Regions from separate parts of the Bombilactobacillus sp. ESL1092 genome, predicted to be linked through region 2. Evidence: predicted binding sites of a transcription regulator. Region 2 holds the regulator's gene; each other region holds the start of a gene.
What was found. Region 2 encodes HrcA, which represses chaperone genes, less so after heat shock. Its sites were predicted from a motif close to TTAGCACTCNNNNNNNNNGAGTGCTAA; they were not measured.

Region 1 (10,890 bases), 340 kb from region 2:
GGTTTTTAGGAGCATTGGTTGCTGGTTTTGCAGCTGGTTATACTGCTAAATGGTGCCATGACAAAATCCGTGTCAGTGCTAAATATGAATCCATTATGCCATTAGTAGTAGTACCACTTTTATCGACCATGGTCGTGGCGTTATTAATGGGTGTCTTATTGAAGCAACCATTGGCTTGGATTAATAGTTCTTTAGTCGCTTGGATTAAGGCAATGAGTAACAGTGGGGTCAGCGCGATGACTCTAGCAATCATTATGGGAGCGATGATTGGATCTGATTTAGGCGGTCCAATTAATAAAGCGGCTTGGATGGCTGGTAATGTGCTATTGGCAGAAAAAGTTTATACTCCGGCAATGATTGTAAATATTGCGATTGCTGGTATTCCTTTAGGCTATGCGTTTGCTACTTTATTTTATAAAAAACGTTTTTCTAATGAATTGTTGGATGCCGGACGTAGTGATTGGTTCATGGGTTTTATCGGTATTACTGAAGGGGCCATTCCGTTTACGTTAGTTAGTCCGTTAAAATTGATTCCCATTAATATGCTTGCTGGAGCAGTGGGCCCCGCACTTGCGATTTTATTAGGGGCTCAAGCCAAGATTCCACCAGTTGGTGGTATTTATGGTGCAGTAACAGTAACTAACTGGTGGGCATATCTAATTGGACTCTTTGCTTGCGCTTTGATTATTGGAATATTAGCGCCGTTAGCCGTTGATTTTAACCAAAATGATACGCCAGATGTTGATGGTGAAGCAGACGAAGAAGATATTGAGATTGAATTTGAATAAAAATATGGGAGTAAATAATATATGGTAACGGCACATTTTGTTAATCATACTCATTGGGATCGCGAATGGTATTTTACAACTCAAGATGCTCAGGTTCTCAGTGATCAATTATTCGGTGAAGTTTTAACAGAGTTAGAGCAACGTCCAGAGGCTAACTTCACTTTCGATGGGCAATTATCGATTGTGGAGGAATATTTAACCATTCATCCAGAAGATCGACAGAGAATTAAGCAACTGGTTTTGCGTAAGCAATTGTTTATTGGTCCTTGGTATACCCAAACAGATGCATTAATACCAGATAGTGAATCCATTATTCGTAATTTAGTGATTGGCATTATCGGCAGTCGCCAACTCTTTGGGCAGGCCATGATGATTGGCTATTTACCTGATACCTTTGGTTTTAATGCACAATTACCGATGCTATTAAATCAAGTCGGCATTCAAGATTTTATATGTTGGCGGGGTACTAATTTTGCTCGACAAGTCGATTCAGTTTACTTTAAGTGGCAGGGCTTGGGAAATAACCAAGTTTATGCAGCTAACTTTCCCTTAGGTTATTATACGGGGCAAATTGATTTAAATTCGAAGCAGCATTTACAAGAGTTTGTCGAGCAAAGATTAGACCCAGGAATTGACCTAGAAGCTAAACATGGTCATAATGATCCCGTTTTAATTCCTTCGGGGATTGATCAGATGAATATTATCCATAATATTTCCCAGGTAATTCAACAATTAAATCAATATAGTAAACACCAAATAGTGTTGAGCAGTTATCCCCAATTTATGCAACAATTGCGCCACCAAGATTTGCCTCAGTATCAAGGCGAATTACGTTATCCTACCTATTCACGGGTGCATCGGACGATTGGGTCAGTGCGCTCGCAGCTTAAACGTCAAAATTTCAAGTTAGAACAACAAATTTTACGCCGAGTTGAACCGATGCTGGTTATTGCCCAAGCTTGTGGAATCAAAGTGTCCAACGGATTAGTTTTAAAACTTTGGAAAAAGTTATTAAAGTGTCAACCGCATGATACATTAGGCGGTAGTATCACGGATAATGTTGCTGTTGATGTTCAGCAACGTTTCAAAGAAGGTTTCGAAATCGCTGCCGGAATTGAAAATTATATTAAGAAGCGCTTAGCACAACGTTTAAATCTGGATAGTAATCAATTGTTACTATTTAATACTTCACCACGGGTATTTGATGGTTATCAAGAAGTAGAATTTTTAACGACTAATAAAAAAGTGAAATTTGCTGAGCAATATCAGGCTGTTCTAGTTCGTGCAACTTATGTCCCTAAGCGTGAGCACATTATGCAACAAACCGCCAAAGGTTTTGAATTTAAAGATGAACCGGGCTATTATCGATTGACAGTTCGGTTAAAGATGTACTACGAGGGATTAGGCTATCAGGTGGTTTCTTATCAAGTAGCTCCAACGGAGCTAGCAACTTTAGAAGATAGTTCATCTGTGTCCATTAACAATCAAAAGTGGCAAGTTCAATACACAGGAACGGGCTTTACTGCTCAAACGCAAGGTCACGTTTATCCACAGCTGTTAGAAATTTTAGATTCGGGTAATGATGGTGATACGTATGATTATTCGCCTTTACCGCAGGAACAAGAAGTCAGCTTGCCGTTAACTGGACAATGTCAAGTGCAGACTGCTCCTAATTTACAAACTATGACGGTTCAAGGTACTTGGCAGTTACCTAAATCTTTAGCTGAAAGGCAAAAGGACCATCCGCAATTAATTGACGTGAACTTCAAAATTATTTTAAGTTTAGCAACAAGTTCTTCGGTGTTAGATGGTCAATTAATTATTGACAACCAAGCTTTAGATCATCGCTTGAGATTAAAGATTAACACGGGTATCAAAAGTTCACAGGCGTGGGCGCAAATTCAAGGCGGTTTTCGAACCACTACTAATTTGCCTATTGCGGATAATTGGCAAGACGAGTTTGTTGAAAAACCGGTCAATCTTTACAACTTTGATAAAGTTGTGGGCATGTATGAGCCCAAGCAAGGTTTGTTTTTGTTAAGTGGCGGCATGAAAGAATACGAATTATTGAATCAAAGCTTTGCCGTCACTTTACTAGCCACTACGGGTCAATTAGGAAAACCCAATTTATTGTGGCGTCCCGGGCGAGCTTCGGGCGACACTACTAGTGTCGGTCATCAGATGACGCCAACACCACTAGCTGAAGAAATCGGCTTAAATCATTTTGCGTTTGGATTAGTGGCAGTTGCGGACTTAGACGAGAATCAGTTAGCACGGACTGCTGAAAATTGGTTGGCCCCCAATGTTAATTACCAGTTACAAAAACTGAATTTATTTGTCAATCGGTTAGACAATAAAATTTGGGATGTTGAATTTGATAAATCATTACCTCAGTTACCACGCCAAGCGACTTTCTTACGGTTGGATCCGGATGTAACGATTACGGCTCTCTACTGTGCTTATACAATTCAGAATGCGATTGTGGTTAGATTGAGTAATCAAGCGAATAAAACGGTTGCTTTAACGGAATTCTCAGCGGCTGGTTTTCAACGAACCAATGCGTTAGAAGAAGTTCAGTCTTTACAAGCAGACGCGCAACAACTAGCACCGTATGAGATGGCAACTTTTATCAAAATTAATGGTTAATTTTCAAGGTAATAACTTTGTGATTTTATTTACTTGACATTGTGATATTAAAAGGTAGATACTGAAAGTATCAATTATACTTGTTCACAAGGGGATATTAACCATGACAAAATACAAAATACCAAATGCTACTATTAAGCGCTTACCGTTGTATCATCGTTACTTTCAATTTTTAAATGATTCCAATACTAAAAAGATTTCCTCAACAGAATTAGCTAAAGCTGTTCAAGTGGATAGTGCGACGATTCGGCGTGATTTTTCTTACTTTGGTTCTTTAGGTAAGCGGGGTTACGGCTACGAAGTTGAACCAATGCTGGAATTTTTTAAAAAGTTACTTAACCAAAGTCAAACGACGAAAGTAGCGTTGGTCGGAGTAGGTAACTTAGGTAGTGCATTATTAAACTATAACTTTTCACAGACGAACAATATTAAGATTACGGCCGCTTTTGATCAGAATCCGGAATTAATCGGCCAAACTGTCAATGGTGTGCAAGTTTATGATGTCGATTCTTTAGAACAACGTTTAGCAGATGAACAGATTGATGTTGTGATTTTGTCAGTACCAGTCATCAGTGCACAAAAGGTCGCTGATGAACTGGTAGCAGCCAACGTCAAGGGTATTTTGAACTTTACGCCGTTAAGATTGGCAACTCCTAATTCTGTGCGCGTGCACAATGTTGATTTAGCGAATGAATTACAAACATTAATTTATTTCTTAGATAACTATAGTTAAATTAAATGTTTAACTTTTGATTCACCTTTTAGCTTGTAAGGCGAGAATTTTGCGGTAAGTTAGTAGTAATTTTGGTTGATTACGGCTGCTTTTATTAGGAGGTATTAGATGGAACCATTGTTTTTACAACCCGCTTTCCAAAAAAAAATTTGGGGTGGGCGTAAGCTACAAGAACGTTTTGGTTATCGCATACCTGATGGTCAAGTGGGAGAATGTTGGGCCATCTCTGCTCATCCTCATGGTTTATCAACTGTTAAAAATGGACCTTTTGCTGGGCAAGATTTAGCCCAACTATGGCAAAAACAACCAGAGCTGTTTGGTTACCCGCAAGGAAAAGTTTTCCCTTTATTGACTAAGATTTTAGATGCGGAAGCTAGTTTATCAGTTCAGGTGCATCCAGATAATGCTTATGCCCAAGCACATGAAGGTGAGCTAGGCAAAACGGAGTGTTGGTATATTATTGATGCCCAGCCTGGTGCCTATTTGATTTATGGACATAATGCGCAAACTAAGGCAGAATTACAAGCACTGATTGACTCGGGGGACTGGGAACATTTGCTCAAAAAAATGCCAGTCAAAACAGGAGATTTTGTTTTTGTGCCTAGTGGGTGTGTTCATGCGTTAAATCAAGGAATTATTGCCTTAGAAACACAACAAAGTAGTGATACTACTTATCGTTTGTATGATTATGATCGTATTGAACAAGCTACCGGTCAAAAACGCCAACTGCATTTAAAACAGGCTCTAGATACGATTACTGTTCCTTTCCAAACACCAAAACTTAATCAAGCGGTCCAGCAATTTGGTGCTAGTTCCATCACCACTTATGTGAAACCACCTGTTTCGCCATACTTTGCAGTGTGGGGCTTACAAGTGCAAAATGATGCTTTAAGTTTGCAACATCAGTTGGGTGCTTACACCTTATGTTCCGTGATTTCCGGAACGGGACAGCTAGTGATTGCTGGGAAAACCTACGAGTTACAGTTAGGTGATCACTTTATTATTCCGGCGCCAATTACTGCTTGGCAATTTCAAGGGGAAAATCTCCAAATAATTGCTTCCGAAGCAATTGACAAGGTCGATTAATATTCAAAAAAGAGTCGGGACAAAAAGTTTTGAGAAGTTAAACACAGATTTTTGACTTTTGAAGTCACTATCAGCGGAGAAGGTTTGTTTGATTTACGAAATTTTTTTGTTCCGACTTTTTAATACTTAATATGAGGTTGTGACAAAAGCAATTTAGCTGCTAGTTACAACCTCATTTTTAAATATTTAATTTAATATTTTTTGTAATACCGCATTTTAACTGCTTTTGACTTATCGGCAAATTATGCTAGTAATATACCTATCTAAATTAGATTGTGCTAAAATTTAAAACTGTATTAATTTAAGTCGAAAGAGGATTTATTGTGCATAATCTAACTGTCAAACGCTTTATGTATTTTTTACTGCAAGTACTTTTAGTGTGTTTAATTGCTTACGGATTTTATTTTGAATTTCAACTAGCTTTAACCGGTAGTTTGACACACGGCTATCATGAAATGTTCTGGGAAATTAAGAATAATCCTGTCGTCACGCGAATCAACTGGTTTTTCCTAGTAGTCATTATAACAATGCTAATTGCGCTGTTAGGTGATTATTGGTGGGGAATATCCCTGAGCGTCATTATTTTCAGTATTATTTTATATGTGGACTTTAATAAAATTATTTCACGTTCTGAACCATTGTTACCTAATGATTTAAACATGGCTGGTCAAGCTGGTGGTTTAATTAAAATGGTCAGTTGGCAATCATTATTACTTTTAGCCATTGGCATTGTATTACTACTTGTAGCGGCCTACCTGTTACACAAAGTTACCAAAGGCTTGTGGTTAAAAAATCATCGGGTGCTGTGGCCGTTGAGAATTGGCTTTTTGGTGTTAGCAATAATAGCTTTAAGCTTGTTCTCACAAGCAGGAAATACGCGCTCTTTTGCTTCTAAACAATTGGCGAAGCATAATATTACTAATGTTGATCGTTCACAATTGGCCAATTATCGTAATCGGGGTACTTTAATTGGTTTTGTCTTTAATGCCCATTCTACGCCAATGATTAAGCCTGCTAATTATAGCGCGGCGACTATGAAGCAAATTACTAAACGTTATCAAAAAGGTTTGGTTAAAGCCAATCAAGGGAAAAAAGTTGGGAAAGTTAACATTATTTATATTTTAAATGAATCTTTAACCAATCCTTTACGGACACAGAAATGGTATCCCCTTGTTGGCAATAAAAATCCGATGCCTTATATTTCTAAGATGATTACGAATCCAACGGTCCAACAAGCTGGCGGTTATATGGTGTCTCCTGGTTTTGGTGGGGGGACGGCTAATATTGAATTTGAAGCCAACACGGGTTTCTCCAATTACTTTTTAAACAATACGCCCTATCAGGATATTTTACCGAATAAAAAATATTTTCCGAGTGTCATGCATTATTTAAATGATGCTGGCTATAATTCACAGGCCTACCATCCTTATGCCGGTACTATGTATCGTAGAAATCAAGCTTATCCAGCGATCGGTATCCATAAATTCCAAGATCAGTCGAAATTACAGCATTTAAAGAAGTCACCACATGGTTTGTATGATACAGATGCATCCGCTTATCCGAACTTTTATGCACAACAAAAAAAGTCTAGTCGCCAATTTAGTTTGATGTTGACGATGCAAAACCATATGCCTTATCAAGCAGAAATAGGTCCCAAAAGTTCTTATCAACTCCAGAATAAAGTAGCCGGAGATGCTGATAAGACTAAAAAATTAGAAGCTTATCTTCAAGAAGTTCACGATTCGGATCAAGCGTTTAAGCAATTAGTGCAACATTATCAACATGCTAAGCAAAAAACGTTAATTGTCATGTATGGCGATCATTATCCTGGTGATGGTATTTATGATGATCTCTTCAATCAGAATACCTTGTATTCTCATGCAACGCCGTTTGTGATGGCGGCTAATTTTCCTTTACAGACGCATCATTATAATTACTTCTCGCCCAACTATATGTCCTTACAGTTATTGCAACAACTTAACTATCCGCAAACCCCGTTTTATCAATTATTGGAACAATTACAACAGCAAGTTCCAGTTTTGACCAAACCACTACAAATTTCTGGTACGGGCCAACAGAATCGAACCAAAGTAAGCAACGATACGTATGCGTTAACTGCTAAAAATGTTCACGGCCCTAAAAATGCTAAGTGGGATCAATCACGAGTTTATAAAGATTATCGGTTATTAGAATATGATATGACTTATGGTAAAGCTTACGCTAAAAAGGATGGTATGTTTCAAATTCCTCGCTAGTCATAGCTGAATCGGGTCAACAATTTGAAAACTATTTTGCAAAATTAATTATCTAATAATTGCATACGTGGCTTGAAAGCTATTTATGCTCCAAATTTGATAAATCAAGTGAGTCGTCCATTACGGGCGACTTTTTGATTAAAAAAAGTAAAGGAAGATTACTAGATTTTGAGCCAATTAATGTGCTTTCAAAGCGATCTGTGCTACTGTAAAAAAGTAAGTTTTCCGAATATTTTTAAACGGAAATACTTGCATCTGGAAAGGAACATGTTATTATAGAACTTGTATTAGCACTATATAAAGATGAGTGCTAAGAGTGCTAAAAATGTTTTTATTTGGAGGGATTACTTTGTTAAAGCCATTAGGTGATCGTATTCTGGTACAAGTTGATGAAGAAAAGGAACAAACAGTTGGTGGAATTGTTCTAGCCAATAATGCTAAAGAAAAGCCACAAGTTGGTGAAGTTATTGCTGTTGGCGCCGGTGAACGGACACCAGAAGGTAAAACAATTGAATTAAGCATTCAAAAAGGCGATAAAGTCTTATTTGATAAATATGCTGGTTCAGAAGTTAAGTATGACGGCCAAAAATATCTCGTAATGCATGAAAAAGATGTCATGGCAATTGTTGACTAATTTTTGTAATTAATTAGAAATTAAGAACATAAAGTATTAAATAATAATTGAGGTGGCTGAAAAATGACAAAAGAAATTAAATTTTCAGAAGACGCACGGGCTAAGATGCTTGAAGGCGTTAATAAATTAGCAGATACAGTAAAAACAACAATTGGACCTAAAGGTCGTAACGTTGTTTTGGAACAATCCTATGGTTCTCCAAATATTACCAACGATGGTGTAACTATCGCCAAAGATATTGAATTAGAAGATCATTTTGAAAATATGGGTGCTAAATTAGTTTCTGAAGTTGCTTCAAAGACTAATGATATTGCCGGTGACGGTACAACCACTGCGACAGTTTTAGCTCAAGCAATTATTCAAGAAGGCATGAAGAACGTAACTGCTGGTGCGAACCCTGTTGGTATTCGGACGGGAATTGAGAAGGCTACTGCTACTGCTGTTGATGAATTGCGGAAGATTTCTCACGAAGTTAGTGGCCGTGATCAAATTGCTCAAGTTGCCGCAGTTTCTTCTTCCAATCAACAAGTTGGTGAATTAATTGCCGATGCGATGGAAAAAGTTGGCCATGATGGTGTAATTACCATTGAAGAATCAAAGGGTATTGAAACAACTTCTGATGTTGTTGAAGGTATGCAATTTGATCGTGGTTACTTATCACAATACATGGTAACTGATAACGATAAAATGGAAGCCGATTTAGATAATCCATACATTTTAATTACTGACAAGAAGATTTCCAACATTCAAGATATTTTGCCATTATTACAATCAATCGTGCAACAAGGCAAAGCTTTATTGATTATTGCTGATGATGTTGATGGTGAAGCTTTACCAACATTGGTTTTGAACAAGGTTCGGGGCACGTTCAATGTTGTAGCTGTTAAAGCACCTGGTTTTGGCGATCGTCGTAAGGAACAGTTAGAAGATATTGCGATCTTGACTGGTGGTACTGTCATTACAGCTGATTTAGGCTTAGAATTAAAAGACACAACCATTGATCAATTAGGTCAAGCAGGTCGTGTAACTGTTACTAAAGACAACACAACAATTGTCCAAGGTTCTGGTTCTAAAGATGCGATTGATGAACGGGTTGATTTAATTAAGAAGCAAGTTAGCGAAACAACTTCTGACTTTGACCGTGAAAAGTTACAAGAACGTTTAGCTAAATTAGCTGGTGGCGTTGGTGTGATTAAAGTTGGTGCCGCTACTGAAACCGAATTAAAAGAACGCAAATATCGGATTGAAGATGCTTTGAATGCTACGCGGGCCGCTGTTGAAGAAGGCTACGTTGCTGGTGGTGGTACAGCTTTGATGAATGTCATTCCAGCTGTTGCTAAATTAGCTGAAAGCGAAACTGGCGATGTGCAAACTGGTATTAACATTGTTAAGCGGGCTTTAGAAGCACCAGTTCGGCAAATTGCAGAAAATGCCGGCAAAGAAGGCTCTGTCATTGTTGAACATTTGAAGGCACAAGATAATGAAGTTGGTTATAATGCCGCAACTGACAAGTGGGAAAATATGGTTGAGGCCGGAATTATTGACCCAACTAAAGTAACTCGCTCTGCTTTACAAAATGCAGCCAGCGTTTCGGCTTTGATTTTAACAACAGAGGCTGTTGTTGCTGATAAGCCTGAACCTGCTGCTCCTGCAGCACCAGCTGACCCTAATGCTGGTATGGGCGGTATGATGTAATTAATATTGATTGTTAATCAAAAAGACATTTCTTCGGAAATGTCTTTTTTTAATCGCACGGATTTTTGCGTCAATTACTAATTCTAAAACACTTCGGCATTAATGAGATTAATTAGCAGAAGTTTTAGTGGTATCATTAAGTCTTAAGTAGCTAAATAATAGATAAGGAAAGTATTTATGCGAATTATTTTTGTGGGTGATGTCATGGGAGATTTGGGACTGCAAGCTTTGCAAACATATCTTCCACAAATCAAGGCACATTTTCGCCCCCAAGTGACGATTGTTAACGGTGAAAATGCTGCTAAAGGACGAGGCATTAAGGAACAACAATTTAAAAAGATTTTAAAAGCGGGAGCAGATGTGATTACGCTGGGAAATCATGCTTTTGATCAGTCAGAAGTGAATGATTTACTGGAACAGAATGATAATTTGGTGCGACCTGCTAATTACCCCGGGGTAGTTCCGGGAGCAGGAATGACAATTAAACAAGTCAATCAGGAGCAATTAGCAGTAATTAATTTACAGGGGCGCGCTTTAATGAATGCAATTGACGACCCTTTTCAAATAGCTGATCAATTATTGGCGCAAATTCCGGATCAAGCGCAAATTTTTATTGACTTTCATGCAGAAACAACTAGTGAAAAAGCGGCATTGGCTTACTATTTAGATGGTCGAGTGGCGGCAGTTGTCGGGACACATACACATGTGCAAACCAATGATGCCCGAGTTCTGCCGAAAGGGACAGCATTTTTGACAGATGTGGGCATGACGGGGGATTATGACGGAATTATTGGCGTTCAAGCCCAGAGTAGTATTCGCCGCTTTTTAACACAGAGACCAACTCGTTATGAATTAACGGAACATGGTCGTCCCCAAATTAATTATTGCGTAATTGATCTAGAAACGAAAAATAAAATTCATGCGTATCAAATTAATCCGGATCGTCCGTTTGTTGAATAAAAGTTGTTGTTTTTTGAATTAATCTGATCAATAAGATCCTAGCCTAGAGGAGTTTTGTATGCCACAAACTACTAAAGATACACCAATGATGCA
Region 2 (10,890 bases):
AAAGTAATCCACTTGACCACCCAAATTAGTAATGGCTTCTGTCAAAATGGTCGTACTAGTAATTCCGTCAGCATCATAATCCCCATAAATTAAAATTTGCTCTCCAGCAACAATTGCTTGAGTAATCCTATCTATTGCTGGCTGCATATCATGCAAAAGGTATGGGTCTGCTAACTGTTTCAGATCTGGTTGTAAAAATTGTTGAATTTCTTGACTAGTTTTGATCCCACGTTGATTCAGTAGTTGCACCACAAATAACGGCAACTGCAGTTTTTGAGCCAATTGCTTTAATTGAGCTGTTTGGTTCAAATCGGCTTTTTGCCATTGATATAGTAAACTCAAATTTTTTAACCTCTAATCAAAAATTGCTAAAGTTGCGCGATTAGCCACGCGGGCTTTAACCAAATTGCCTTGAACAATCCACCGATTCGCACCGCCATCGGCACAGGTAATCAAACTAATCATTTTCTGCTTACCTTGGTCATCAATCCGCCAAGTGGCTTTGGGTGAAATAACTTGCTTTAAAGTAATTTTATACGTATAAACACTGGATAAGTCAGTTATATAAATTAAATCCCCAATTTGCGTATTAGAAATTGGCGAAAACAAGGCGCCCTTTTGGGTCATATAATGGCCAGCTAAAGCATAATTACCCTGCCCCATTTTTTCATCAGGTTTCATAGTGCCCGCTCCGGTCGCTAAAGCATTATCGTCAATTCCTTTAACAATCGGCAACTGTAAATTAACGGACGGAATAGCAATTTTGCCAATCATGGGGGCATTTTTTTGTACACTGGCTTTCGCCACTTGTTGCACACTAATAGATTTAACTTTAGAAAAATCAAAGGAAGCTGATTTTAAATTATTCTGATGAACCTGTTTAGCTGTCAAAGATGACAAACTTTGCTGTGATAATTGACGAACCATAAAAGACTTAATTTGTCCATTAAAAATTAATGCTAATGCTACTACCAAAATAATGAATGTTCCGCAATATTTTACAATTTTTTTCATGGCTTACCCCTGGACCTGCCTTTGAAGAATCAAATTAACTTTGCCAAAACAACTGAACTATTTTTGTAAATCATCATCATCCATTTGTAAAACTGCCATAAAGGCTGCTTGGGGAACAGTCACACTCCCCACTTCTTTCATGCGTTTCTTACCCCGCTTTTGTTTATCCAATAGTTTATTTTTCCGGGTTTGATCCCCACCATATAGTGGTCCGGTCACATCTTTACGATAAGCTTTCACAGTAGAACGCGCCACAATCTTATTACCAATCGCCGCTTGAATAGCCACTTCAAATTGCTGCCGGGGAATAATTCCCTTTAACTTTTGGACAATTTGCCGTCCCCGCCGATAAGCAAAATCTTCATGGACGATAAAACTTAACGCATCAACGGGTTGTGAATTCAATAAAATATCCATCTTAACCATTTTCGAAGGTTGATAGCCAATAATTTGATAATCTAAGGAAGCAAAACCACGCGTATTAGACTTTAAAGTATCAAAGAAATCATAGATAATTTCGGCTAATGGTAAACGATAAACTACATTAACGTGGTAATCATCCAAATAATCCATCGTATCAAATTGGCCCCGCTTGCGTTGAGCCAATTCCATCACTGCGCCGACATAATCTTTCGGAACCATAATTTCAGCTTTAACCATCGGCTCTTGAATCTCCTGAATTTCCGAAGGATCCGGCATTTGTGATGGGTTATCAATAATCTTCGTCGTTTGGTCCGTCAAAATTACTTTATAGTTAACGGACGGAGCTGTCATGATCAAGTCCAAGTTAAATTCCCGTTCAAGCCGTTCTTGAATGACATCCATATGCAATAAACCTAAAAAACCGACCCGAAAACCAAACCCTAAGGCTTGGGAAGTTTCAGGTACAAATTCCAGGGAAGCATCATTCAATTGTAATTTCTCTAATGACTCACGTAAATCGCCGTATTTGGCATTATCTACCGGATACATACCAGAATAGACCATTGGGGTAATTTGCCGATAGCCGGCCAAAGCTTGGGCGGTCGGCTGCTCAGCTAGAGTAATCGTATCACCCACTCGCGTATCTTGAACACTTTTAATACTAGCAGTAATATAACCGACATCACCAACACTCAAGAATTCCCGTGGAACAGCTTTGGGAGACATGACACCCACTTCTGTGACTTCAAAAACTTTGCCATTACTCATTAATTTAATGTGATCACCAACTTTGACTTGGCCATCGAAAATTCGCACGCTTAATACCACACCACGATAACTATCGTAAACAGAGTCAAAAATTAAGGCCTTTAACGGAGCCGTCAAATCGCCTGTCGGTGCTGGCACATCTTGCACGATCCGTTCCAATAAATCAGCAATGCCTAAGCCACTTTTGGCACTTGTTAATACAGCATTCTCGGCATCAATGCCAATCATATCTGTAATTTCTAATTTAACACGTTCCGCATCCGCCGATGGTAAATCAATTTTATTAATCACTGGCACAATCTCTAAATCATTATCAACCGCTAAATACGCATTCGCCATTGTTTGTGCTTGCACACCCTGCGCAGCATCCACTACTAATAAGGCACCTTCGCAAGCCGCTAAACTCCGCGATACTTCATAAGAAAAATCGACATGTCCGGGGGTATCGATTAAATGAAACGTGTAAGTATGCCCATCTTTAGCTTGATACTTCAATTCAACTGCGTTTAACTTAATCGTTATCCCCCGTTCACGTTCAATATCCATGTCATCCAAAACTTGATTTTCCATATCTCGTTGTGAGACAGTATCTGTTAATTCTAAGATTCGGTCGGCAATCGTCGATTTACCATGGTCAATATGAGCAACAATGGAAAAATTACGAATATATTTTTGTTTATTTTCTAAATCAGATTGTGGCATATTATTAATCCTCATTCCAAATTCACATTTATAGCTCTCTTGGTTTACTATATCAAAAATTTCCCGCTGACAAAAGACCATTCCCCGGCTAATCTCCAGCTCGTGAACACGATAATTGTAAACTAATTTTTTCTGCAACGCACTGACGTCTTAATTACAAACAAGGACCTAAAACCATCAACAGCTTTAAGTCCTGCAATTAATTTGCAACTGGTTACTTGAGTAATCAATTTAATTTTTGATAAATTGTCATTAAAAATTGAGACGACAGTCGCACAACTCGCTTGAATGAACTAGTCTGCGCCTCAATTAAACAATTTACTTTTTGAAACAAAATAATTAATTTTCTGAGCAAAATCGTTAACCTGATTGACTAATCGTGTAAACAGGTCACTTATTTAAACTTATCTTTCATATTGTCACGCATCCGCTCAAAGAAATTCCTGTCCTGTTCTTTGACCTTAGCACCACCTAATTGTGCAAAAGTCTGTAAGGCTTCTTTTTGTTTTTCATTTAAGTGCTTGGGGGTCACGATTTCTACGCGAACCTGTTGATCACCGACACCACCATGCAAACCGGGTACTCCTTGCCCTTTAAGTTTAAAGACCGTTCCTGACTGTGTACCAGCCGGAATTCGCAATTCCACTTGTCCACGCACCGTTTTGACTTTAATCTCATCACCTAAAGCGGCTTGTGGGAACGAAATTGTTTCATGCGAGTAAATAGTCGTATCATGCCGTTCAAAATGCTTGCTGGCTTCAACTTCAAACGTAACAAACAAATCACCATAAGGACCTTTATTATCACCAGCAGCCCCCTGACCATCTAAGCGCATCCGCTGCAAATTATCAATTCCTGCAGGAATATCAATTTCGACTGCATGACTTTTGGTAATCTTACCCCGTCCATGGCAAGTAGGACACTTTTCTTCAATTTCTTGACCAGTTCCACCACAGACATCACAGACTTGTTGACTCTGCATCATTCCTAATGGAGTACGCTGGTTAACGGTAATATGTCCACTTCCCTGACATTTATGACAAGTTTTGGGGCTTGTCCCAGCCTTGGCCCCCGAGCCTTGACAATCTGGACATTGTTCACTGCGATTATAGCGAATCGTCTTTTTACCACCGAAAATAGCTTCTTCAAAAGTAATTTTCATCCGGTATTCCAAGTCTTGGCCCTTCCGTGGAGCGGTAGGATCAGCTTGGCGCCGACTGCCACCACCAAAAAACGAGTCAAAAATATCGCCAAAATCGCCGAAGCCATTCGTATCAAAACCACCGAAGCCTTGACCGCCGAAACCTTGGCCGCCAGCTTGCTGATCGGTGGAACCGTATTGATCAAACTGGGCTTTTCTTTGCGGATCTTTCAAGATTTCGTAGGCTTCATTAACTTCTTTAAACTTTTGTTCCGCATCAGGTGCTTTATTCAGGTCGGGATGATACTTTTTAGATAATTTACGGTAAGCCCGCTTAATCTCGTCTTCTGAAGCATTGCGGTCCAGACCTAAAGTTTCATAAGGATCCATATCTGACTTAACCTTTCTTTCAATAACTAAAATTTTCCCAAAATCACAAACTAGCACTTTTAAACACTAAAAGAGTCAAATTCTAACGTCCAAACCTGGATTTAGTAATTTGACTTTTTTAGATACAAACTTTGAACTTTTAATCTAGGCCGTTAATTCTAACAAGTAGCTACACCCCAAATAATGGTTCCAAGTTAATTCGCGCTCTTATTTGTTTTTATCAGGGTCAACTTCCTTAAAATCGCCATCTACGGTACTATCGCCATCATTCTTAGCATCAGAATTATTAGCGTTCGCATCACCTTGGGCTTGTTGCGCATCTTGAGCTTGTTGATACAATTTCACTGATAAATCTTGAACAATTTTATTCAAATCGTCCTTCTTGGCTTTCATTTCTTCCAAATTATTGTCAGCTTGGGCTTTCTTCAAAGCTTCTTTTGCATCCGTAGCCTTCTTAATTTCATCTTCAGAAACTTTACCTTCTAAGTCTTTCAAAGTCTTATCAGTTGTAAAGATCAATTGATCAACTTCGTTACGCAAATCGGCTTCCTCTTTGCGCTTCTTATCAGACTCTTCATTTTCTTGAGCTTCTTTTTTCATCCGCTCAATTTCTTCATCGGATAAACCAGATGAACTCTTAATTGTAATCTTCTGTGATTTACCAGTGCCTAAATCTTTTGCAGAAACATTAACAATTCCGTTTTTATCAATATCAAACTTAACTTCAATTTGTGGGACGCCTCGCGGAGCAGCAGGAATATCTGTTAACTGGAACCGACCTAAAGTCTTGTTATCAGCGGCCATCGAACGTTCACCTTGTAAAACATGAATGTCTACTGCTGGTTGGTTGTCCGCAGCTGTTGAGAAGACTTGTGACTTGCTGGTTGGAATCGTCGTATTCCGATCAATTAACTTAGTGGAAACACCACCCATTGTTTCAATTCCTAAAGATAGTGGCGTAACATCTAACAAGACCACATCTTTCACATCGCCAGTAATCACACCGCCTTGAATGGCTGCTCCTAAAGCAACAGCTTCATCAGGGTTAATCGAATGATCGGGTTCTTTACCAGTCCATTGTTTAACTGCTTCTTGTACCGCAGGAATACGCGTTGAACCACCGTTTAAAATAACTTTATCAATATCAGAACTGCTTAAATCGGCATCTTTTAAAGCATTTTGTACCGGAATCTTTGTCCGGTCAACTAAATCAGCTGTTAATTCATTAAATTTAGCGCGCGATAAAGTAGTCTGTAAATGCAACGGGCCAGCAGGGCCAGCAGAAATAAATGGCAAACTGATTTCCGTTTCACTCACACCAGATAAATCTTTTTTCGCTTTTTCAGCAGCATCTTTCAACCGTTGCAAAGCCATCTTATCTTGTGATAAGTCAATTTGATTTTGCGCTTTAAAGTCAGCGACTAACCAATCCATAATAGCATTATCAAAGTCATCGCCACCTAAATGGGTATCACCATTAGTTGACAATACTTGGAAAACGCCATCGCCTAATTCCAAAACGGAAACATCAAAAGTCCCACCACCTAAATCGTAAACTAAGACTTTTTCATCGGCATCACTTTTATCTAAACCATAAGCTAAAGCAGAAGCTGTTGGTTCATTAATAATCCGTTTAACATCTAAACCAGCAATTTTACCAGCATCTTTGGTAGCTTGCCGTTGTGAGTCATTGAAGTAAGCTGGCACGGTAATTACCGCTTCAGTCACTTCTTCACCCAAATATTTTTCTGCAAAGTTTTTAATGTATTGCAAAATCATGGCCGAAATTTCTTGTGGTGTATATTCTTTGCCATCAACATTGACTTTATAGCCAGCTTCACCAATGTGGCGTTTGATAGAAGAAATCGTATTCGGGTTGGTAATTGCTTGCCGCTTAGCCACTTCACCAACTTGTGTTTCACCATCTTTAAAAGCAACTACTGATGGTGTAGTCCGGCCGCCTTCTGGATTAGCAATAATCTTCGGGTCGCCACCTTCTAAAACAGCAACTGCTGAATTAGTTGTTCCTAAATCAATTCCGATAATTTTTGACATTAATTAAACCTTCTCCATTAAATTAATTTATTGTGCCACAACAACCATACTTGGCCGCAAAACGCGATCTTTTAATTGATAACCGGCCTGTAATACTTGCACCACCGTGTCTGCTGGATGCTCATCATCACTTGCTACTGTTTGCACCGCCTGATGAATCGTCGGATCAAATTTTTCATTCAAAGCTTTAATTTCAGTAATATCATTTTCCGCTAATGCTTGCTTCAAATGTTTTAAAACCATCTGCACACCAGTAATTAGGCCGTCATTGGTCTGATCGGCACTACTTGCTTGTAGTGCACGTTCTAAATTGTCAATTGATGGTAAAATAGCTGTCGCTAACTTTTGTCCATCATACTTAATTAAACTAGCCTGTTCTTGTTGATTATGCTTTTTAATATTTTGAATTTCCGCTTGTAAGCGTAACTCCTGATCTTGACTTGCTTTTAAATCTTTTTCTAATTTTTGATTAGCATCTAATAGTTTGTCTACCACTTCATCAGCAGCTGGCTTGGCTGTGGCTGGTTCATCCTGATCTTTGCTGGATGCCACTTTTTTTTGATCATTAGCAGCTGCTTTCTTTGCTGAAGCTTTTTCTGAAGGAAACTCTTCCGGATCTATTTCGGGTTTCGTCATAAACACGCCTCCTAACTTGAATTACCATTTAGTTCTTGAAAATAATCAATTAACCGCTTTGCCAATTCATAACGTAAAGAGGTAATTAAACCAATCACTTGTGAATAAGGCATATTAGTGGGACCTAAGAGGGCAATTAAGCCATCACCGTGAACGCCCACACTATATTTGGCGGTAATCAAACTATAATTATTCAATATTTGCGGCGCTAATTCAGCACCCAAATGGACCTTAATTCCTTGATTATTAGAATCATCATCACTGAGATTCTGATCCATTCCCAAAAGCTTGGCTAAATTATGGTCACTGTCAAACAATGAATACAAACTCTTTAAACTGTCACTATTACGGGTATCAACGTAGTTAAATAAATTAGATTTACCGTCCACAAAGAAATGATCGGCGGCAACTTTATCTAAGATATCATCAAAAATTGACAAAAAACCATCTGGAGTCTGTAAATATTGTGCCACCAGTTTAGGAAAATCAGTCTTTAATCGCTTGGAAACCTCATTCAAAGTCTGACCTACTAATTGATCATTGATAATGCGCACGACCGCTTCCAAACGATCAGCCGCAATATCTGCTTCTAAGCGATACACTTGATTATAAACAGCTCCATCACTAGTTACCATAATAGCCATGACTTGACTGTTACCCAAGTCTACAATTCGAAAACCAGTTAAAACAGTATTATCACTCTCAGGTCCTAAAGCAATGGCCGTATAACTTGTCAAAGTTGAGAGAATTTTAGCGGACTGCGCAACAATCTCATCAATTTTGGTAAAGCGTTGTTTGGCAAAATCAGAATGAATGATTTCTGAAGTTTGCTCCGAAACATCTATCGGCGTTAACAGGTGATCCAAATAGTACCGATAACCACTATCTGAAGGCACCCGTCCTGATGACAAATGAATCTTTTCAATCAGACCCAAACTCTCTAAATTTGCCATGTCATTGCGAATAGTTGCCGAACTCACATGAATTGGTAACCGATCCATTAAAGCCTTCGAGCCAATAGGTTGCCCCGTTTCAATATATTGTTGAACAATTGCCTTTAAAATTGCAGCTTGACGATCAGTTATCAAACCAAATCACCTCGCTTTTAGCACTCTTGATATATTAGTGCTAACAATGTTAAATATAGCAAGCTATTAGCACTATGTCAAGTTAGTTGCTATTATTTTCTGAAATAATTTTCGGTAGCTTGCTGATCTTGTCGTAATTGCTGCACCAATGCCGGGGCGTCAGCAAATTTAATTTCGGGACGTAAATATTTTAACCATTGAATTTGGACTTCTTGACCATAGAGATCTTGATCAAAGTCTAAGAGATTAGCCTCTACTGTGACCGGATTATTGCCCCTTTTAAAAGTCACATTCCGGCCAACGGAAGTCATCGCTGGGAACCAGTCATCACCAACTTTGACTCGTGTGACGTAAACACCCAAGCTAGGAACTAATTGCTCTGCGCTTAAAGCTAAATTAGCTGTGGGAAAACCCAACTGCCGCCCCATTTGATAACCGTGAACCACTGGACCTTGGTTTTGGTAATTATAACCCAATAATAAATTAGCGTGTTGAATCTGATCCGTCTGTAACGCTGTGCGAATATTAGTAGAAGAAATTTTTTCATGATCGAAATTTAAAGAAGGAATCTCTACAATTTCAAAGCGTTGTTGGACTAACTGGCGTAAATACGTCATGGTCGCAATCTCTTTGGGGCCAAAGGTCCAATCAAAGCCGGCCACTAAAGTTGTAATATGCAAGCGCAACAAAAAATCTTCGACAAATTTTTGAGGTGCTAAATGCGCCAAAATGGGATTAAACTCTACTACATAGACAATATCTACTTGTAATTCTTGAAACAATTCTAGTTTGCGTTGAAATGGCGTCAGATACTGGAACGTTCCCGTCACTTTTTGCGGTTGATAAACTTCAATAGGATGGCGGTCAAACGTCAAAACTGCCGCTGGTTGTTGCCGCGTATGCGCCAGCCGTACTGCCGTTTTAATCACATTTTGATGACCGAGGTGCACGCCATCAAAAAAACCCGCCGCCAAAACTTGCCGTGCCGGAATTTTCAACTGCTGCTGAAAGGGATATTTTAAAATTTGAACTTCCACGATTTACTCACCTATCATTTTTTAAAAGCATAATTTGCGGAACATAGTTCTGATTTTGTAAATGATACAATGCTTTGACTTGATGCTGCCAAGTCAGTAAGACCTGTTCCTCAGTTGAAGGCAACTGAATGGCACCGCCGTTTTGCACCACTTGCCATTGCGCAGCAGTCAATTCATACAGTGGCATTTGGTCTGTAAAAGCTACATTCAACGGCAAACAAAAATCCATTTGGCCTTGAGCCAACTGCAGTTTGATTTGTTCTAAAGTCCAAGTCTCCTGTAGTTTAAAACCACCACCATAAGTTCTCGTTAAACGACTCATATGCGCCGGCAAATGAAGATACTGCCCTAATTGCACGGCTAAAGTCCGAATATAGGTGCCTTTACTGCACCGCACTAAAAATTCACAAGTTTGTTGTTGTTGCACTTCATCAAATTGACTGGCCGCTAATAAATCAAATTGTTTAATCGTTACTTGCCGAATTGGACGCTCCACTTCCTGATGAGCTCGGGCATATTCATACAGCCGTTTACCGTTAACTTTCACCGCCGAATACATTGGCGGTTGTTGCTGGATTAAACCCGTTAAACTATGCATTCCTAATTTAATCTTCTCATTGGCAATTGGTGCTCGTAATTTTGTCTGCGCAATAACTTCACCACTGGCATCTTCGGTAGTCGTCGCACTGCCAAAAGTGATTTGACCTTGATAAACTTTATCCGAATTTAAGAGCCAATTAACCAACTTCGTGGCTTGACCAACACAAACGACCAAGACACCATCGACATCCGGATCCAAGGTACCAGTATGGCCAATCTTTTTTTCATGTAATAACTTCCGCAATTGGTACACGCAATCCGCACTAGTCACACCGCGTGGTTTATACAGGGGAATAATACCATTCATTATCATAACCTCATTAATAATTTAATTAACTAATTTAGTATAGCATTGCCTTAACTAGAAAGATTTCCCGCAATACAATTATATGTAACAAAAAAGCCGCTAAGCGACTATTTGTCTGATTCATTTAAATGGCGTAACAATTCATCAATATGCTCACCATACCGAATGGAATCATCTTGTTTAAAGATTAAATCTGGAGTTTTATAAATTGATAAACGGTGTCCTAATTCGCGCCGAATCAAGCCTTTGGCCTTATTCAAACCAGCAGTAGCTTTTTGCGCCGCACTAGCGGTCTCTGCCAAAACACTGAAGTAAATTGTAGCTTGCTGTAAATCGCCAGTTACCTCGACTCCCGTAATAGTTACTTCCTTGACACGCGGATCACGCACCCGTTTTAACAAAATATCATTAACTTCTCGTTGGATTTCTTGTTCAACTCGACCAACACGATATTTCATTACAACACCTCCTACTTGACAGGAACTTCTTGCATGACATAAGTTTCAATCTGATCATCAATCTTAATATCATTATAATTTTCGATCATCAAACCACATTCAAAGCCTTGCTTAACTTCCTTAACATCATCTTTAAAGCGTTTCAAAGAGGCCAGTTTTCCTTCATAAACAACAATTCCGTTACGGATTAAACGAACTCCGCTATCACGTTGAATCAAGCCGGTATCCACAATGCACCCAGCAATCGTTCCTAATTTAGAAACTTTATAAG
Region 3 (10,890 bases), 600 kb from region 2:
ACAGAAAATCCCGCGATTGCGCGGCGGATTTACGCGTTATTGCAACAGTTGTATACCGTGGAGGCGGATCTAGTGGTTCGTCGCAAAATGAAATTGAAAAAGAATAATCAGTATATTGTACGCTTGCGCCGGCAGGTGCAGCCTATTTTAGCCGATTTACGTATTGTAGAAGTTAACGGCTTTCAAATTCGGACTGATATCCCAGCAGATGTGCTGAATTCCAAACAACGCGCACGGTCCTATTTGCGGGGAGCCTTTTTAGCGGGGGGAAGTGTCAATAATCCGGAAACTTCTAGTTATCATTTAGAAATTTATTCCTTATATGAAGATCAGAATCAGGGAATTTTGCAATTGATGAATCAATTTAACTTGCATGCGCGGGCGACGGCTCGGCGCAGTGGTTATATTGTTTACCTGAAAGAAGCTGAAAAAATTTCGGACTTTTTACGGGTGATTGGCGCCACGTCAGCAATGTTAAAGTTTGAAGATATTCGCATTGTGCGCGATATGCGGAACTCGGTTAATCGTTTAGTCAACTGTGAAAATGCCAATATTAATAAAACAATTAAGGCGGCGAGTCAGCAAGTTGAAAATATTAAATTTTGGCAAGATAATTTTGGCTTAGAAACGTTACCCCCGAAGCTTAAGGAAATTGCGGAATTACGTTTAGCTAATCCGGAGATGTCTCTAACCGAATTAGGACAGCTAGTACCCAGTGGCTCAATTTCTAAGTCTGGAATTAATCACCGCTTACGCAAACTTAATGATTTGATTAAAAGTAAAAGAACTGCTGGATTAGAAGTTTAAGGAGATAAATTAATGCGTGTTTTAGTGGTAGGAGCTCATGGTCAAATTGGACGATTAGTAGTTCAACAATTACAGTCAGAACCACAAATTCAGGTTGTGGCGGGTCTAAGACAGTCTGCGCAAATCGCTGCTTATCAGGCTCAAAGTGTGGCCACGCAATTCATTGATTTGGCCGGTGAGTTAAATCAACTGGTGCAAGCAACCCAAAATATTGATGCAGTGGTGTTTGCCGCGGGTTCTGGTGGCAAAACTGGGGCAGATCAAACCATGATGATTGACTTAGATGGGGCGATTAAAATGATTCAAGCTGCTCAGTTAGCGCAGACCCAACGTTTCGTGATGGTTAGTGCTCTCCAAGCTGACAATCGTGGATTATGGTCTTATCAACGGCAGGAGTTATCAACGGGAAATTATTATTACGCTGCTAAATATTATGCTGATCAATGGCTACTGCACAGCGGCTTGAATTATACGATTATTCGCCCGGCAGTTTTAACTAATGCTGTTGGGCAAGGACGTATCCAACTAGCATCACGGTTGAGTTTACAAACTGATGCGGGCTTGCGCTCTATTGCCCGCGCTGATGTAGCGGCAACTATTGTGGCTTGTTTAAAAAATCCGCTCACGATTAAGCAAGCATTTGACCTCAGTAGTGGGGAACAACCAATTGAGCAAGCAATTGCCAGTTTTTAAGTAAAATTATTAATTGAAAAATTACAGCTAGGATCAAAGCTGTCTAACCATTAGACACTAGAGGTCCTAGCTTTTTTAGTAATTTAAGCCAGTAATTGTGATAAAAAATATTGCAAAAAAGTTTGAAATTGATTAAGTGTTAGCTTATTTTATGGTTCAATTAAAAATATTTTGTATTTTAAGTAATACTTTCGTTTTTGAATTTGTTCACATATGTTATTATTAAACTAAAATAAAGTTTTTGTGTATTTTTTAATTAATGAATTGAAGGGATAATTTTTGAAAAAAGACAAATTAATTTATTTAATTCAAGCAGAAATCAGTAGCCTTAACCAAAGTATCAATGAAAATAATCTATCAACTATTGTGGTGCGGATGCAGGAACAATTAAATATTTTATCAGCCATTGATAAAGCTACTTTTTTGGATGCTGACGTGCCTCTATCGGCACGGGATTTGCCAGCAGAATTATCAGCTGGCGGTCCTAAAGCACAGGAGGTTACGGGATATTTTAAGCAATTATTACGCGGAGGAATGCTTGATCTAACTCAACCTGTTCCAGTTCCGGAAGCAGTTGTCCGGCAATTAAATTTACGTTCAGGAGATCTTGTCCGCGCCACTTTGACATCAGAAACTGTTAATGTGCAAAACACTGTAGAATCACCATATCAGTTTGAAGTTTTGGATCGTAGTCGTGAAGTCGCGTTGGCTGTGCGAGAAGTTAAGTCGCAATTATTAGTGCAACAGCAATCTGATTCTGATCAATTGTATATTGAATTTAATGATGATTCTGGAACGCAAAAGATTATTTTATTAACTGATGAAGATATTGAACCTTTTCAATTGGCAGCAGGAGATGTGGTTGATTATGCCCACGAAATTAATAATCCAGCATCTGGCAAAATCATTTGGAAATATTCAAATACTGAAAATATCACTAGGCCCGTGCTCGAAGCGACCACTGCTAAACATAAACGGCGCAAGTTTAAGCCCCTTTTTAAGGGATTAAAGATTTTAACTATTGGTAGTAAATTGGCGGAAACGAAAGATACAATTACTTTAAGAGCTGGCGATTATCGCTCCTTAACTGGTCAGGAAGCACCGCAAGTTTTAGCAGAGCAGATTCAGGATGCAGATTTAATTGTGGTCTTTAATAAGAATCTTAGTTCCACTGAATTAAAAACTGTGCGGCAAATTTGTAAAGAATATCAGAAAGTGACGACTTATACCAAAGATTTAACCGGAACGCCCTTAGCCACCCGATTATCATTAATGAAAAAGCAGCTGAATAAATAAAGTTGAGATATTTTTTGGCTTTAAATAATTAAAATCTAATCAAATGATTATAAATAGATTAAAATGATTTTGATTATGGGCGAAAAGTAAGCGTTAATAAAATATTGCTGACTAATTTAATTCTTGGACTATAATATCAGTTATAAGGGAGGTATTTATTATGTTGAAGAATTTATCAGATACAGAATTACAAAAAGTTACCGGTGGTGCACAAGCTTCTACAATGGCAACGGTAGTTGCACCAAATGAACCACTTCATGAATGGATATGGCACTTAATTCACAAACATGGATAATAGATGATTTTTGTTAATTTATGGGTTGATATTTTTGATAATTTTTTTATCTTATATTTGGTGTTAAATCTTATTCATTACTTTAATCGTAAATATCATTTGTACTTTATTCTTACGGATCTATTAGTAGCATTCTTTTGGGGGTGTATTGGTAGTGAAGTAGGTAATTTGTATTTTTTATTATGGCTAATTTCTTCTATATCTTTTTCATTTATTAAATATAAAAAGTTGGATTATTTTAGCTATACTATTAAGACTGTATCTATTGTCCTTTTAATTTTTATCAGTATTTTTGTACAATTTATATTTAGAATATCTAATGTTTACAATCTTTATAATAATGTTGGGGTGGTATTTTGGGCTAACTTTATTACCTTAATTTTAATAGTTTGCTTTATAAGCATAGATGCTTTTTATAAATTTAAAATAACAAATTTTTTATTTTATTTTAAAACTATGGATTTATCTAAGTACTTGTTTATTTTTATTTTTACGCTGTTTCTTATTGTAGAAGCTATTTTAGTTACTAGTGATAAAGTTAAATCCACTTATACTGCATTATCATTAATTTTGTTATTATTTGTGGTCTTTGCGACATGGACAATAGTTTACGCTTGGCTATTTTTTAAGGCTTATGTAGCGCGGCAACAGGCCGAGCAAAGGGTTAGAGAAGATCGCCAACTGCGTGCAGATTTATCTAGTATTGAACAGCAATATTCAGAGTTACGCAAATTTAAGCATGACTACCAAAATATGTTATTGGGTTTAGAAGGTTTTGTCAAAAATGGTAATAATCAACAATTAACTGATTATTATCAAGAGCTACTAAAGCAACAACCGATTAAGCAAGATTTGAAGCAGATGACCATTGCGAATATTGATTATTTAAAAAATGATCCAATTCGTGGCTTGGTTATCCAAAAGTTTTTAACAGCTCAACATGCCGGCGTTCAATTACGGCTTGAATTAACTCAAGAAATTCGATTACAACAAGTTAATATTTTGACAGTTGTTAGAGTTCTGGGAATTTTGTTAGATAATGCGATTGAACAAGCACAAAAAGAAAAAGATCAAGTTGTTGGCTGTTCGTTTGTGGCATCTACTGGTCAAGTCGAGATTGTGGTTGATAATGCAGCATCGAATATTAAAAATGTGCATCAATTATTTGAATCCGGGTATACAACGAAAGCTGCTCATCAAGGTGTGGGATTAACTAATGTCCGGCAGTTAATTAGAGATGATGAACAACTTTGGTTAGATACGCAACTAGGTGAGAACCACTTATGTATTACATTAATAATTACAGAGGAGGGATAGTGATGCTCCCAGTATATTTGCTTGAAGATAATCAAGAACAGCAAATACAGTACGCTAAGATTATTCGTAGTGCAATTAGTGATAATCATATGGACATGGAGTTGATTTGTCAGACACTATCGCCACTGGAATTATTATCAATGGCTCAAGAAAGCGATAGCAATTACGGCTTGTTTTTCTTAGATATGGAAATTAATAACAATACGCATGCTGGTCTGCAATTGGCGGTAGAAATTCGTCACTTATTACCACAAGCTAAGATTGTTTTTATTTCTATCCATGATGAATTAGCCGTGATGACTATTGAACGGCGAGTAGCACCATTAGATTTTATTGATAAAGATCATGGCTTGGATAGCGTTGAAACCAAAATACGTGAAGATTTACATTTAGCCATTGTGGACTATCAAGCGATAGAACAACCACAACAGCGAATGTTTTCTTACCGAATTGGTAGTCGTTATTTCACGGTTCCGTTAGATCAGGTATTATATCTGACGACGGCAGAAGTTGCTGCTGGTCATGTCTTGTTGCATACCAAAACGCGGGAAACTGAATTTTTAGGTAGTTTGAATAATTTGGCACATCGTTATCAAGAGCTGTTTCGGAGTGATAAGAGTTATTTAGTCAATTTGCAACAACCTTGTAAGTATGATAACAAAACTAAACAATTAAGGTTTCAAGATGGTAGTAGCGCATATGTTTCTTTGCGTCGGGCGCGAGAATTGATTAAATATTTGCGTTAATTAGTGAAGAATTGCAGTAATAAAAAATGTTCGTGTAATCTGTTAAGATTTGCGAACATTTTTTGTGTAATTATTGCTTAATTACAATGATCTACTAAAATAAAAGTTATTAAATTGGAAAGGGTGAAGTTAGATGTTCTGGCCTTGGTTACATTTAATTGTCGTACTAATTTTAATAATTGCAGTCATTAGTGGTTTACGAAAAAATGGGCAACATCCCAAATTATGGGCAATGATTGCGCGGCTAGGTTATTTAGTATTGTTAATCAGTGGAGTAGTCATGTTACCTTATCCGTGGCATGAACATCCATTATTAACAATTATCAAACTTTTGGCAGCGTTGGTCTTAATCGGAATTATTGAAATGGCTTTTGCGAAAAAGCAGCAACATAAATTAACTAGTAACTGGTTATGGCTGATGCTATTGGGAGCTGTCATTGTCATTACCTTAGGCTTTTGGCTCACTAGTGGTTTTCCATTATTTTAAAAAGTGAGGATTATTTTGTATGAAAGTAACTAGAAGTAGCCAACGAAATGTACGGCACATTGCAGTTTTAGTTGGTTATTTTTTATTGTATTCGTTGGCGCAAACGCCTATTGCTATCCCCTTATTGCAACGACAAGTGTCAAGCTTAGAATTGATCCTACTGCTTGTCTTATTGTTCATCTTGATGGGAGCATTGATTGCTGCATTGTGGAATAAATACCGCCACTTACCAGCTTTGCGAACAACTTGGCCACCTGTCAAACATGCGGGGCTTACTTTTGTCGGCTTATTTATTATAATGTTCTTGATTGGTCTTTTAAGTAATTTGTTTCCGACCTCTGCTAATCAACAAGAACTGGATTTATTGGCTAAAAAATCGCCAATTATGTTGAACTTGTTTACGATTATTTTTGGTCCCATTATCGAAGAATTCATTTTTCGTGGATTATTTTTTAAATATTTTTTTCCAAAGTTAAAAAATAATGGACAAACGGTCTTAGCAATTGTTTTGTCAGGTGCAATTTTTGGATTGATGCATGCTCCGGCTTTTAGTTTAGTAGTCATTCCCTATATTTTAGCTGGTTGTTTGTTAGCAACCACGTATGTTTTGTATCAAGGCGATATGCGCTATAACATTGCTTTACATTTTTTGAATAATTTAATTGCATCATTGTAAGGAGAATCATATGAAAATTTTACCAATTGGCTCAGTAGTAACCTTAAAGGGTGATCAGGAAACGCCCTTAATGATCGTGAACCGTGCAGCACTGTTTGAAGAAAAGAAAAATCAAATTGGTTATTTTGATTATTCGGGTGTTTTGTATCCCAATGGTGTCGATGAAACCGAAGATTTTTGTTTTTTTAATCAAGAAGATATCAAAGAGGTACTTTTTGAAGGGTATCGTAACCAAGAAGAACAAGAATTTGCTCAGCAATACGATCAATTGGTGGCGCAAAGTGGCTATCCTAAGTTAAAGAGTACGTTATAGTTATGACGGCAATTGAGCAGCAGAAGGCGCAGTTACGTCAAGAACTTTTAAAACGGCGGGCGCAGCTATCACCGAGCTATCGTAAACAAGCAACCAAAGTTATCACGAACTTGTTAATTAATTTGCCACAGTTTCAAATGAGTCACACGATTTTTACTTATTGGTCCGTGGGTTCAGAATTGGCGACGCAGCCTTTGGTTAAGGTGGCGCAAAGTGAGCAGAAGGTGATAGCCTTACCGCGAGTTTATGCACAACATCGGATGCAAGCGCAACTGTTTCAAGGACAACGAGCACTACAAAAAAGTTCTTTAGGAGTTTTAGAGCCACCAATCACAGCGCCTATTATTGCTCCAGCAGAATTAGATTTAGTGATTGTACCGTGTTTAACTTGCTCCTTAGTGGGCAAACGTTTGGGTTATGGTGGCGGTTATTATGATCGTTATTTACAACAACAGTCGTTAACAGCAACGACAGTGGCATTATGCTTTGCGCAGTTGCAAAGCGCACAAGTACCAGTAACGTCGCTAGATTATCCTGTTGATTTTGTGATTACTGAACAAGGTGTTGGTAAAGTGATTGAATAAAAAAACACGGCCATAAGGTCGTGTTTTTTGTAATGATTAATTTGCCCAATTATTTATTTGAATTGTTAGTCATAATATCATCAATTAAGCCATAATCTTTAGCTTCTTGAGCGGTTAAATAGTTATCACGTTCAGTATCGCGTTCAATGGTTTTGATATCTTGGCCAGAATTATCTGCTAAGATTTTATTTAAACGTTTGCGGGTCTTTAAAATCTCTTCAGCCACAATTTCAATTTCGGTTTGTTGACCTTGAGCGCCGCCAGAAGGTTGGTGAATTAAGACCGTGGAGTTTGGTAAAGCAAAGCGTTTGCCCTTAGCACCAGAAGATAATAAGACACTAGCCATTGAAGCAGCCATTCCCATAGCAATGGTTTGCACATCGGCTTTGACAAAATTCATAGTATCCATAATTGCTAAGCCGGCGGTTACAGAGCCACCAGGAGAGTTGATGTACATATAAATATCTTTTTCAGAATCTTGAGCATCCAAGAATAACAGTTGGGCAATGACCGTATTAGCTAAATCATCAGTAACTTCGCCCGATAACATAATGATGCGGTCTTTTAATAAACGAGAATAAATATCGTAGGCACGTTCACCACGTGAATTTTGTTCAATAACTGTAGGAACTAACATAAAAAAGCCTCCTATTGCTTATTAGCACTCTATACATTACTCTGCTAATTTATCATATATTTAAAAAAAGTCAACTCTCATGACTTCATTTTCAGATTGCTTAATAGTAATAAATTGATTATTAAAAAAAGGACTCTAAGAGTCCTTCATGTGCGAACTTGAAAAAAGTTCTGATTGAATATCTTAATACCGATTGATCAATTCAACAAATGCATCAACAATGGATTGTAAGAATTGCTTTGTATTGTCATTATTAACTTGACCATTGTCATCTAAGTAATTCATTACATTGCCTAGGTAAGCTTCAGGCTGTTGCAAAGTTGGCATGTTTAAGAAGACTAATGATTGGCGTAAGTGGTGATTAGCACCAAAAGCACCAGGGGCACCAGGTGAAACACTAACAACTGCAGCAGGCTTCTTATCCCAAACGCTTTGTCCATAAGGACGAGAACCGACATCAAGGGCGTTCTTTAAAACAGCGGGCGTGCTGCGGTTATATTCTGGGGTAACGAATAAAATAGCATCCATGTCTTTAACATCATTACGGAAACGGCTGTAACTAGCTGGCTCTTCTAATTCACCATCTTCAAAATCTTGGTTGAAGATTGGCAAGTCACTGATATCGATTAATTGTGCATCGTAGCCTTCAGGAAACATTTCTTTCATTGCATTAGCGATTGCCTTGGAAAAAGATTGCTTACGTAAACTACCGACGATAACTCCAATTTTTTTAGTCATAATTTTTCCTCCCAAATTTTATTACAAGAACATAGTATACATAACATTATTGGAAAAGAAAGTTTTTTGCTTCAAGAAAAAGAACGATTAGATACCATTGCAAAGCTAAAAATACCGTCATTAATGGATTTGTCCACCATTTTTAGTACTTGAAATTTATTTTCCAAAATCATTTGAAACTAATCAATAGATTTAAGTAGTAAGCACCCAAAATGAAACTTATCATTTTACTATGAGGTAAGATCTGCAGTTAAAGTGTTGAAAATAATTAATAAAAAATCTATTTAGGTATTGCCAAATGTTCTTTCATCGTGTAATATATTTCATGTATTGCGCCGCTAGTGTAATGGATAGCACACAAGATTCCGGTTCTTGGGATCTGGGTTCGACTCCCAGGTGGCGCATAGTTGGTGGTTCATTACAATTTTGTGATGAACCATTTTTTTCTGTAAAAAAGTGGTTTTGTTTATTGCAAATTAAAAATTAAGTTGTTATAATCTTGTTGTGAGTTGGAAATGTTACTCACATATATTTTTTGATTGGATGGGTCTTAATATGCCACACAGGGACAAAATTAGTCCCACGGCAAATGCATCGTCAGTCAACGATGAACTTGGTTGGATCGAAGCCATTGCACCAGATTTTTTAAGTACCCTGCGAAAGCGTTATCGAATTTTGCAGGAAATTCGCTGGATGCAACCAATTGGTCGGCGGATCTTGGCAAGTGAGTTGGATCTTTCAGAACGAGTTTTGCGGCGGGAAACAGATTTGTTTAAAACTAGTGGCTTAATTAGCTCCTCTAAATCAGGGATGATGTTAACCGAAAAAGGCGAAGAGATTGTTGCTCACCTCGATGTGGTTATTGGTAAGTTAAATGATACTTCCGTTATTGCAACGCGTTTAGCTTCCTTTTTAGGAATTGAACAAGTTATAATCATACCGGGTGATAGTGAACATCATCGACGGGTCTTGGAACTAATGGGTCAAGAGTTAAATCAGATGATGGATCATTTTTTGCCTAGCGGACGTTCAACCATCGCGGTAATGGGTGGTACAACAATGGCTGCTGTGGCGCAGGCATTGACTCCTAAGTTGTCACAGGAACGGAATTTATTGTTTGTACCTGCCCGTGGTGGTTTGGGCGAAGGAGTTTCAATTCAGGCCAATACGGTCTGTGCTGAAATGGCACATCATGCTAAGGGACATTATCGTGCACTCTATGTTCCTGAAGATATCAGTGCTAAAAGTGTGGCCCCTTTACTGGAAGAACCTGTAGTTAAGTCGGTTTTGGATTTGATTAACCAAAGCGATGTGGTAATTCACAGTATTGGTCGTGCCAAAACTATGGCCAATCGGCGCAACATGTCGTCGAAAGAAATTGAGTTATTGGAAAACAAACAAGCTGTTTCAGAAGCTTTTGGTGTTTTTCTGGATGCTCAAGGTAACGTCGTTTATAAGATACCGAAAATTGGTTTACAGGTTTCGGATCTAATTAATGTTTCACATGTGCTAGCAATTGCTGGTGGTGCTAGTAAAGCTGCCGCAATTTGCTCATATATGAAAATTGCTCCTCAGCAGACGGTTTTAATTACTGATGAGGCAGCCTCAGAAGCGATTTTAAGGGATAAAAACCTTTAAAATAAAATATTTTATTTTTCCTGAAGGAGGAAATCTTACATGACTACAAAAGTAGGTATTAATGGTTTCGGACGCATTGGACGTTTAGCTTTACGTCGTATTTATGAAGTTGCAAATGATGACTTGGAAGTTGTTGCAATTAACGACTTGACATCACCAGATATGTTGGCTCATTTATTAAAGTATGATACAGCTCATGGTAACTTCAAACATGAAGTTTCAGCTACTGATGATGCAATCGTAATCGATGGTAAGAAGATTCCTGTTTACGCAGAATCAGATGCCCGCAACATTCCTTGGGTTAAGAATGACGGTGTTGAATTAGTACTTGAAAGTACTGGTTTCTACACATCAAAAGAAAAGTCACAAGCTCATATTGATGCCGGTGCTAAGAAAGTTTTGATTTCTGCTCCTGCTGGTGATTTAAAGACTGTTGTTTATGGTGTAAATGACGACACAATCACTAAAGATGATCAAATTATTTCTGCTGCTTCATGTACTACAAACTGCTTGGCACCACTTGCTAAAGCAATGAACGATGCTTTTGGTATCCAAACTGGTACAATGACAACAATCCATGCTTACACAGCTACTCAAAAGTTACAAGATGGTCCTGATCGTGGTGGTAACAAGCGTAATGCCCGTGCTGCTGCTCAAAACATC

Region 1: a site for HrcA is predicted at 7,796-7,822, ahead of groES (co-chaperone GroES). Genes of this name have one in related genera too.
Region 3: a site for HrcA is predicted at 7,873-7,899, ahead of clpP (ATP-dependent Clp endopeptidase proteolytic subunit ClpP). Genes of this name have one in related genera too.

What each region holds. Positions count from the first base shown of each region.
Region 1 is NZ_CM176594.1:1,338,940-1,349,829, forward strand. It holds gene AC3B6Y_RS06120 (PTS fructose transporter subunit IIC) at 1-788, shown strand, start outside; gene AC3B6Y_RS06125 (glycoside hydrolase family 38 N-terminal domain-containing protein) at 810-3,434, shown strand; gene AC3B6Y_RS06130 (redox-sensing transcriptional repressor Rex) at 3,538-4,167, shown strand; gene manA (mannose-6-phosphate isomerase, class I) at 4,276-5,253, shown strand; gene AC3B6Y_RS06140 (LTA synthase family protein) at 5,577-7,508, shown strand; gene groES (co-chaperone GroES) at 7,858-8,142, shown strand; gene groL (chaperonin GroEL) at 8,206-9,837, shown strand; gene AC3B6Y_RS06155 (TIGR00282 family metallophosphoesterase) at 10,015-10,797, shown strand; gene mutS (DNA mismatch repair protein MutS) at 10,856-10,890, shown strand, end outside.
Region 2 is NZ_CM176594.1:1,676,856-1,687,745, reverse strand. It holds gene recJ (single-stranded-DNA-specific exonuclease RecJ) at 1-342, opposite strand, end outside; gene AC3B6Y_RS07950 (class A sortase) at 355-1,014, opposite strand; gene lepA (translation elongation factor 4) at 1,072-2,907, opposite strand; gene dnaJ (molecular chaperone DnaJ) at 3,302-4,438, opposite strand; gene dnaK (molecular chaperone DnaK) at 4,646-6,493, opposite strand; gene grpE (nucleotide exchange factor GrpE) at 6,521-7,129, opposite strand; gene hrcA (heat-inducible transcriptional repressor HrcA) at 7,141-8,217, opposite strand; gene ribF (riboflavin biosynthesis protein RibF) at 8,310-9,254, opposite strand; gene truB (tRNA pseudouridine(55) synthase TruB) at 9,262-10,161, opposite strand; gene rbfA (30S ribosome-binding factor RbfA) at 10,269-10,619, opposite strand; gene infB (translation initiation factor IF-2) at 10,631-10,890, opposite strand, start outside.
Region 3 is NZ_CM176594.1:390,794-401,683, reverse strand. It holds gene whiA (DNA-binding protein WhiA) at 1-807, shown strand, start outside; gene AC3B6Y_RS02030 (SDR family oxidoreductase) at 820-1,500, shown strand; gene AC3B6Y_RS02025 (hypothetical protein) at 1,780-2,796, shown strand; gene AC3B6Y_RS02020 (bacteriocin) at 2,957-3,091, shown strand; gene AC3B6Y_RS02015 (sensor histidine kinase) at 3,548-4,408, shown strand; gene AC3B6Y_RS02010 (response regulator transcription factor) at 4,411-5,154, shown strand; gene AC3B6Y_RS02005 (YisL family protein) at 5,288-5,641, shown strand; gene AC3B6Y_RS02000 (CPBP family intramembrane glutamic endopeptidase) at 5,661-6,317, shown strand; gene AC3B6Y_RS01995 (DUF4176 domain-containing protein) at 6,328-6,630, shown strand; gene AC3B6Y_RS01990 (5-formyltetrahydrofolate cyclo-ligase) at 6,633-7,214, shown strand; gene clpP (ATP-dependent Clp endopeptidase proteolytic subunit ClpP) at 7,264-7,851, opposite strand; gene AC3B6Y_RS01980 (NADPH-dependent FMN reductase) at 8,035-8,589, opposite strand; tRNA gene AC3B6Y_RS01975 (tRNA-Arg) at 8,922-8,993, shown strand; gene AC3B6Y_RS01970 (sugar-binding transcriptional regulator) at 9,145-10,227, shown strand; gene gap (type I glyceraldehyde-3-phosphate dehydrogenase) at 10,267-10,890, shown strand, end outside.